DNA from 3 places in the Exiguobacterium sp. KKBO11 genome. Region 1 is predicted to be linked to each of the others. Evidence: riboswitches for the same ligand, from Rfam matches in the RefSeq annotation. Region 1 holds a riboswitch; each other region holds the start of a gene.
The links. Region 1 has a riboswitch for thiamine pyrophosphate ahead of thiT (energy-coupled thiamine transporter ThiT). Riboswitches for the same ligand answer to the same signal wherever they lie in the genome.

Region 1 (3,132 bases):
GATTGTGCTATTCCTTAAGCGTCCGCATCATCAATAGTTCTCCTTGATGGAGCTCTACCTTCGCTTCTGACGCACACCATTCATTACTGACGGTCAAGGAACCTCCGACCGGTACTGGATGTGCATCAAGTGGATATTTGACTCCGGATAAGCTTAAAGTCGATGGTACGAGTGGAATGAACGAAAGATAATGATAGCTCCCTGCTTCGACTGCATACGTTCCCTCAGCCAAGTATCGTACCTCTTCTCGTTTCGTCACGAGTCGTGCCTCTGGGTATCGCTTCAATAGATATACATTTTGGACGGTCATGTCGAGCCGCCCACCTGTCGCCCCGATAATGAAGGTATCCTCAAACTGTTTCTTCTCTGAGACTGTACGAAGTGCCAGTTCGAGATCCGTTTCATCTTTCTCGGCCGGATGAACGATTGCCCCTTCTGGTACATAACCAAGAGAATCAAAATCACCAATCGTCAGGTCGCATGTCAGCCCAAACGATTCAATCGTCTGAACACCACCGTCGACACCGACGATAAAGTCACCTGGCTGACAAAACGTCAGTAAATCCGGCGCTTCTTCTCGCGGACCGGCACAGACGAGAATCGCCCGCATCTCAGACGCCTCGTGCCGAATAACGGAGTAAGCGTGGCGCAGTCGTGAATAAAAGACCCGCAACGACACCACAAAGAACGTAAGACGGTACCATGTATGTCGCGTTATAAATCAATGAATACGGTACGACTGGACCTTCGGCATACTCGGCAAAAAAGACGATTCCACTGATGACATGACAGATATAACGGAGTCCTGCGCCTAATAACGTCGCCAGGAGAACGAACGCCATCAAGCTTTTCTTTTGTCCATTGCGCGCGGCTAGTCTGACTTGACGCGCGAACAGACCACTTAATCCGACGACACCATACGCAATCGTATAGTCAAGCATCGGTTGAACGATCGTCAAGACTTGTGGAGCGAACATCAATTGAATCGTACCGACAAGCGCTCCCGTGACGACCCCTCCGACGACACCGTGGCGAAATGCCATGACGAAGATCGGTAACATCGCTAAGCTGATTGAGCCTCCTTGTGGCATTTTGAATGGAATCAGTAAATCAAAGACGACTCCGAGACTGGCGAAGATGGCAATTTCCATCATCATTTGTAACCGTTTCATGCTATTTTCCTCCTTCATTGTACGAGAGGACGCAAAAAGGCAGTACGACGAACGCCGTACTGCCTGCGTGCGCCACATCCCTACGTCCGTTTGAACGGAACAGGTTCGAAGGGTTAAAGTCTAAAAGACTCCTCTCAGCCGCTTTTCAAGCGACACCCCTTGCGGTCATCATATTTCGTTTTCTCGTTCTTATTATACGGCAGCCCCTTGACGAATGCTAGTGATCGCTTCCGCATAATCTGGTGCATTGTAGATTGCTGATCCTGCGACGAGAACGTTCGCACCGTTATCGATGCAAAGCTTTGCCGTTTCCGGATTGACGCCACCGTCAATCTCGATTTCAAATGTCAGACCACGCTCTGCTTTCATTTGCGCAAGTGCTGCGAGTTTCGGCATGACACGCTCGATGAAGGCTTGTCCACCGAAGCCCGGATTGACCGTCATCAATAAAACCATATCGACATCCTCAAGGACGTGTTCAATCGTTGATAATGGCGTATGGGGATTCAAGACGACTCCTGCCTTTGCGCCCGCTGCTTTGATTTGTTGCAAGACACGATGGACATGATTCGTCGCTTCGACGTGGAACGTCACGATGTCCGCCCCTGCTTTGACGAAATCCTCGACGAAACGTTCTGGCTGGTCGATCATCAAATGGACATCGAGAATCATATCCGTCTTTTGACGTAAGCTGCTAAGCACAGGTAATCCAAATGAGATGTTCGGTACGAACTGACCGTCCATGACATCAAAATGGATATAGTCCGCGCCTGCTGCTTCGACTGCTTTAACATCGCGTTCGAGATTCGCAAAATCTGCTGATAAGATAGATGGTGCAATTTTAATCATCTTCAATACCTCCGGGCTCGATTCTTGATTTCGTCTATAAACATACCATAGTTCTCATAACGAGAGGACATGATTTCTTGGGCTTCGACGGCTTCCTTGACGGCACAACCGGGTTCATTCAAATGCAAGCAACCTCGGTATTTGCAATCATCTTGTACAGCCACGAATTCAGGGAAACTCCACCGTACATCCTCGATTTCCATATCATACGGAAAATCGAGGTTCGAGAAACCTGGCGTATCGGCAATCAATCCTTCGGCAAGCGGCATCAATGTGACGTGGCGCGTCGTATGACGTCCTCGTCCGAGTGATTTCGAGATCGCACTTGTTTCTAAATCAAGAGAGGGTTCCAGTGCATTGAGCAATGAACTTTTCCCGACACCGGATTGTCCGGCGAGAACGCTCGTTTTTCCAGCAAGTAACGGACGGACTTGCTCAATACCTGCCAACGTCTCACTTGATGTCTCGATGACCGTATACCCAATCTTCCGGTAAGCGGCAATCGCCTCTCGGACAGCCGGTCCTTTAACATCGTCCAGCAAATCCATCTTCGTCAATAGGATGACGGGTTGAATTTCCTTCGCTTCGATCAAAACGAGAAATCGGTCGAGCAAGTGCGCTGAAAAATCAGGTTCTGCCGCCGAGACGACGAGCAATGCCTGGTCGATATTCGCGACTGGAGGGCGTACTAAAAAGTTGTCCCGCTCCTTCACTTCGAGAATATATCCTGTCTCACTTTCGATATGAAGAACGACCTCGTCTCCGACGACTGGACTGATGCCGCGTTTTCGGAAATTCCCTCTTGCCCGTGAACGGACCTCTCCTTCTGGTGTCATGACATCATAAAAGCCACCCTGCAGACGTATGATCGTTCCTTCTCGATTCTCTTCGATGCGTTGTTCCGTCATCCTATGCACTCCTTTTTCATCACATTCATTGTGCGTCTTTTGCTTGATTGTACGTGATGGTTTTTGAACGATACACCGTATCGTCTTTATAGATCGTAATTTTTCCTTCTTCTCCTGGATCAATCGTCACCGGCACGTCGAATGTCTCATCTTGATCAATCGATTCCTCGATGACGGTCCGCTTCCCTTTCGCGTCTTCCGTC
Region 2 (3,132 bases), on a different contig from region 1:
TGATTTCGGATTACATCGCAACGCAACAAAAATTAGCAGAAGCAAAACAAGCGCTCGTTGAGAAAAAAGCGGAGCAAATGCAAGAAAAGAAAGTATTGCTTGAACAAAAGAAAGCGTTAAAGCTTCAAATGAAAGAACGTAGTGCCACGCTGAAGAAATTACGAAAAGGGAAGACCAAGTTCACGACAGAACTGTTAGACGCAAAAGAACTTCAAGCGACTCTCGAAGCGCAAGAACGTGCAATTGCGGCAGCGAAGGCAGCCGCTAAAGCAGCGGCTGAAAAAGCAGCAGCGGAGAAAGCGGCAGCCGAAAAAGCCGCTAAAGCGAATGCTCAAACAGCAAAACAAGTAGGTAAGAGTTCGGAGTCAACTGATTCTGTTGCCCCGCCCGTTGTTTCGAGTGGAGGGAAATTCGTTCGACCATCTTCTGGTGGAGTGTCGCAAGGATTCGGACCAGCAAGCGGCGCGAACGGTTATACGTTCCACAACGGTGTTGATTTCAGTGGTTCGGTCGGGTCTCCAATCGTCGCTGCAGCAGCTGGAACGGTCATTACAGCATCAGGTGGTGGACCTTACGGCAATCATGTCATGATTTCTCACTTCCTCGATGGACAAGTGTACACGACTGTCTACGCACATATGAGTTCATTATCGGTTCGTGCAGGACAAACGGTCTCTCAAGGTCAACAAGTCGGGACACTTGGTAGTACAGGGAATTCAACAGGACCACACTTACATTTCGAACTACATGTCGGAGGCTATCAATACAGTGCCTCTTCTCCTCTGAATGCAGTCAATCCATTGGCATATCTGTAATCAAAACGGGCTTCGGCTCGTTTTTTTTTCTTCTCTATGCTACAGTAAAGGCGAAACGAATACTTGAGCAACTAGGGGAGCTGGAGGAATCCGGCTGAGAGGAAAACCAATCTGTTTTCGACCCTATTACCTGAACTGGATAATACCAGCGTAGGAAAGTTGAGCCGAACGGATACCGGAATGCGTGTATAACGCTTTCGTATAGCGTCGACTGCTTTTTTACAGCGGTCGACGCTTTTTTTGTCGGTCACGACTCCCTTACATTGCTCGATGGGAAGGTGAAAAGAACATGAAACATGTACTGACGATTGCGGGATCCGACTCCGGTGGTGGGGCTGGGATTCAAGCAGATTTAAAAACATTTTCGGCTTTAGGCGTTTATGGAATGAGCGTCCTGACAGCCGTCACGGCGCAAAATACGTTGGGTGTTCAAGCGGTGGAAGAGTTATCCCCAGAAATCGTAGATGCCCAGTTAACGTCGATTTTTTCAGACATTCGTGTCGATGCGATTAAAATTGGAATGGTCTCGAATGCGCATACGATTCGTGTCATTGCTACACATCTCCGCAAACAGACAGTTCCGATCATATTAGATCCCGTCATGGTCGCTAAAGGTGGTCATGCCCTATTGCGGACGGAAGCTGAACAAGCATTGATTTCAGAACTTCTACCGCTTGCGACACTCGTCACACCGAATTTACCGGAAGCGGAGCGTTTAACAGGACGATCAGTGACCAATCTAGATGAAATGCGATTGGCGATGCATCAATTGGCTACACAGACAGGGGCAGTATTACTAAAAGGTGGACATCTCTCAGGAGCTGCGACGGATTTGTTGTTTGATGGGGAAGTGGAACACCGCTTCACATCGGAACGGTTAGACAATCAACATACTCATGGAACTGGTTGTACCTTATCTGCGGCGATTGCGGCGCGGATGGCGCTTGGAGAAGATTTAACAGATAGCGTAAGACAGGCAAAGAGCTATGTCACGGAGGCAATTCGTCATGGATTTGCTCTCGGACAAGGTATTGGACCGACACATCATTTTCACTCACTTTGGAGGGATACACATGTTTACGACCATTCTTGAACACAAACCACTCATTCACCATCTGACGAACACGGTTACGATCAACGACTGCGCGAACGTCACACTCGCTGTTGGAGCATCACCCGTTATGGCGGAAGACATTCGTGAAGTAGAAGAGATGATTAGACTCGCGCAAGCTCTTGTCTTAAACATTGGTACGATCGATGCAGACATGCAAGCAGCTCAACGACTCGCAGCACGTGAAGCGGGACGTTTGAATGTCCCGATCGTTCTTGATCCAGTTGGAGCAGGGGCAACGGCATTACGTACTGCCTTTTCTAAAGAACTCATTGATCTCGGGTGTACGGTCATTAAAGGAAATGCTTCTGAAATCAAGACGTTACTTGGGGAAGATGGGCGAACTAAGGGAGTCGATGCTGCGGGAGATGCAATGATGGATCGAGAAAGTATTCGTGCATTCGCTCGCAAACACCAATCTGTCCTCGTCGTGACAGGTCCGAACGACTACATCACAGATGGAACGCGCGAAATGGAATTACATGTAGGAACACCACGTCTGGGAGACATCACGGGTACAGGCTGCATGACGGCCTCCTTGATTGCGAGCTTCCTCGGTGCAGGATATACGGCATTTGAGGCGGCTGTCCACGGGACATTCGTCATGGGAAAAGCAGGAGAACAAGCAGCCTCCGCGCAAGGTCTTGGTGATTTTAAACGAGAGTTGTTCAATGCCATCAGCCTCATGACGGTGCAAGATCTGGTGGAGGTGACAGAACGTGTCAATTAATTACTCCATCTATGCAGTGACGGATCGTCGGTACCATCCTGGAGTCGCGATCGAGACGGTCGTTGAGGAAGCCATTTTAGGTGGTACAACGATCGTGCAATTACGGGAAAAAACAGCGCAAGGAAAGGAATTCTTCGATCAGGCAGTTCGGTTGAAAGCACTCACGGATCGACACGACATTCCTTTGATCATCAATGATCGGATTGATATCGCGTTACTCGTCGGAGCTGGTTTGCATATCGGACAAGAAGACATTCCTTTAACCGCAGCACGTCGCCTTTTACCAGATGCCGTGATTGGTGTGTCGGTAGCAACCGTTGCACAAGCGATTGAAGCAGAACGAGACGGAGCATCTTATTTAGGCGTAGGCTCTCTATTTGCGACGTCATCCAAAGCGGACGCTAATTCCATGTCGCATACGATGCTTCAGGCGATTCGGGAAGCTGTACGATTACCTCTAATCGGTATTGGTGGAA
Region 3 (3,132 bases), on a different contig from region 1:
CCGCATTTTTCAAACCACTCTCGATTTGTCCCCAGTTGATGTTCGCTTGCTCCATTTGATTGAATAGATTCGTCAACCGGTCCATTTGTGCGTCAGACAACTGGATATTGTTGTTTTGAATGACTTGGACGATCAGGTTTTCGATCTCGACTTTGGTTTCCGGTTTTTGATTGGCGATCTCAGCCTTGATCTCATTCATTAAGTCAGCGACTTTATCCGTGCCGACCGTTTTTCCGACGTCTGATGTGACCGATAATTCTTGCTGTGCTAAATCCTTGCGTTCGTCACTTAACTTAATTCCAGTCTCAGCGGAAGTTTGATCGTACGCTTTCATGATTCCTGTCAGTGCCGATGTCCCGGTCACCTTGTAGGGAGAAGTGATCGTGATATCGGCATCTTTGACACCCGCTGTGACGAGAGCGTTGAGATACATATCCTTTGTCACCCATGTGATGTTCTCCGTCGAGACGGAAAGTCCATCACCTTTTTCCGTCAGTTCGATCTTAGCCGACGAATACATGTTGCCACCTTTTTGCGACTGTGGAATGTTTTTCCCGAGATATTTTTCTTCGTCAGCAGAAGTGGCGATGATCGGTGTGATGCCTTCCGGTGCATTGAGACGGGAAAGCACCCATGCTTTATCCTTTGCGCCGAGCGACTCCCCGAGTGTGACGATCGTCTTATCGACGACTTGTTCGGCAGATGCGGCTGTCGGGAGTAATAGAGCAGAAGCGATAACGGCTGACGCCATGATTTTTGTTGGTGTATGCATAATGAAATCCTCCAATTGTAAGTAACAGAATGAATTATAGTATCAGGTACTAAAGTTAGTGTACGAGAACGAAAGAAGTTCGGAATCGGTCTGTAGATGGAGACGGCATCCGTCTTCTGACACTCCATAGTATAGCGAAAAGAGGACAACTTGACTTCCATTTTCAGCATGCTATAGTGGATGGGAATCGAATAATGACCACTAGGGGAGTCGGTAGACCGACTGAGACGAACGAAGACGTTCGGACCCTTTGAACCTGATTAAGTTCGTACTTACGGAGGGAAGTGGCGTCAAGTCTTGTTCTTCTTGCGCCATGCCCGTGTGTTTCGGGGTGGTGTTTTTTCGTTTCATACTAAACGAGGAGGATGAGATCATGACATTCACACAAGAAATCAAACAAGCGGCACAAGCGTATTGGGATAGTAGTTTTACGCACCCATTCGTACAAGGAATCGGGGAGGGGACGTTACCGCTCTCGAAATTTCGGCATTACGTCATGCAGGATGCCTATTACTTAAAACACTTTGCGAAGATTCAAGCGAAGGCAGCGTCAAAAGCAGACGACTTCGCGACGATCGCGACACTTGCCGAGCATGCTACTTCGACTTACGAGGCAGAGTTGAGCTTACATCAATCATTTTTTGAGCCGCTCGGTATTACGGAAGCAGATCTTGAAGCATTTGAACCGGCACCGACAACATATGCGTATGTCTCCCACATGCATCATGCGAGTGAAGGAACGCTCGGTGAGACGATTGCTGCCATCTTGCCATGTTACTGGTTGTATTATGAAGTCGGACAGCAATTACTGACGTGTACTCCGGAAGAAAAAATCTATCAGCAATGGATCGACACGTACAGCTCGGAATGGTTTGAAAAGGTCGTCTTTGAACAGATTGCACGGCTTGATGCACTGGCGGAACAAGCGAGCCCGACGGAACGCGAGCGGATGAAACGTCATTTCGTGACAAGTTGTTACTATGAGTTACTCTTCTGGCACATGGGGTGGACGGAAGAGACGTTCACGTCGGTCTACGAAAAGATTCCAGCACGCCCGGTATCTTCTTAAACCAGTAGATGGTAGAATTAGGAATACCATCTGGTGAAAGTAGGGATTGGAATGGAAATCATCGTGATCGCACTTGTGATTCTCGCGGCATATGTCGTGCAACAGGTGCTCGGAAAAGTGAAAGTGAGATTTGTTGGGTACATCATTCCCATATTGATGGTGGTGTACGGCACATATGCTACGATTCAGAATTTTCAGGTGTTGCTTCAGTTCGGTTTTACAATGGGGAGTTCCATCGCGACTATCCTAGTCGTCATCCTCTATGTTTCGTTGACTTATTCACTTCATCGTGTCTACAAGCGTTCGAAAGAAGAAGCCGAATATCCGTATCAATCGTTAAAAGACCGAGGCATCCTGTAAAGGAGCTTCGGTCTTTTGGTGTATCACGTCATCATTTTTTCCAGTTTTTAAAGCCGTCACCGAATTCGAGATGCAGTTGATCGGTAAAGACACCGTTCTGAAAGACCGGCACATCAACCGGTAAAGTGCCTTGCGGTTTGAACGTTCCGAAGATCGCTCGGATACCTGCAGGCAGGTTCGGTCCCGCTGATTTTAGATTGCCTGCTTCGGAGTCTGGACCGTTTGGATCGCCTTTGAAGCCATAGACGAGGACGTGTGCCGGTGCGTCCGGTTGAACGGCGACATCGTATGGGTTACGGAGACTGAGCAGGACGGATGGTGTATCCGTTTGTTTCGCATAGCGGAAGATCGAAGCCGGAATCGCTTGTTCTGGTGCAGTAGGTAGTAGTTTAGCACTCGTGTTGACGTTGGAACCGACGATGATGTAATCTGCTGCATCGAGTTGCGCCCGTAATGTCGGGTTTTGGTCGAGCGGTAGCGTAGTAGCCGAGTAATTCGCTGTCGTCACGTGCCAGTTCCGATTCTTCGGTAGGGAAGCGATCGTTTTTTTCATGCTGTCCGTTTGATCCGCCGCAGGAGCGATCACAAGAACATTTGCGTTCTTTTTCGGTTTGAATGGTAAGGTCCGCTGATCATTTTTCACGAGTGTGACCGCGGCTTCCGTCATCGCACGTTCTTTTGCTTTATGCTCGGGACTACCGACGATTTGGTTCGATTGCGCGATTTTTTCAGCTAGGGATGTCGTGTCAGTCGTACCGTTCCAAATTCCGCGTTCTGCTTTCAGTGTCAGAATCCGCTCAACCGATTGATCGATCCGTTCCTCTGAGAGGCGACCATCTTTGACTGCTGCGATCACATCCTTGAAAATCTGATCGAGCTTTGTGACATCTTGCTCGGAACGAAGGATCGTCGGCATGAGCGCGATGTCGAC

Region 2: another riboswitch for thiamine pyrophosphate. It lies ahead of thiD (bifunctional hydroxymethylpyrimidine kinase/phosphomethylpyrimidine kinase); the one in region 1 lies ahead of thiT (energy-coupled thiamine transporter ThiT).
Region 3: another riboswitch for thiamine pyrophosphate. It lies ahead of tenA (thiaminase II); the one in region 1 lies ahead of thiT (energy-coupled thiamine transporter ThiT).

The regions. Positions count from the first base shown of each region.
Region 1 is NZ_LUCU01000011.1:880,263-883,394, reverse strand. It holds gene AYO36_RS04580 (thiamine diphosphokinase) at 8-610, opposite strand; gene thiT (energy-coupled thiamine transporter ThiT) at 612-1,172, opposite strand; TPP riboswitch at 1,233-1,342, opposite strand; gene rpe (ribulose-phosphate 3-epimerase) at 1,365-2,021, opposite strand; gene rsgA (ribosome small subunit-dependent GTPase A) at 2,024-2,929, opposite strand; gene pknB (Stk1 family PASTA domain-containing Ser/Thr kinase) at 2,955-3,132, opposite strand, start outside.
Region 2 is NZ_LUCU01000055.1:118,449-121,580, reverse strand. It holds gene AYO36_RS14690 (murein hydrolase activator EnvC family protein) at 1-815, shown strand, start outside; TPP riboswitch at 879-989, shown strand; gene thiD (bifunctional hydroxymethylpyrimidine kinase/phosphomethylpyrimidine kinase) at 1,105-1,908, shown strand; gene thiM (hydroxyethylthiazole kinase) at 1,889-2,656, shown strand; gene thiE (thiamine phosphate synthase) at 2,646-3,132, shown strand, end outside.
Region 3 is NZ_LUCU01000022.1:492,768-495,899, reverse strand. It holds gene AYO36_RS09570 (DUF1002 domain-containing protein) at 1-772, opposite strand, end outside; TPP riboswitch at 966-1,072, shown strand; gene tenA (thiaminase II) at 1,146-1,841, shown strand; gene AYO36_RS09560 (hypothetical protein) at 1,893-2,201, shown strand; gene AYO36_RS09555 (glycoside hydrolase family 3 protein) at 2,233-3,132, opposite strand, start outside.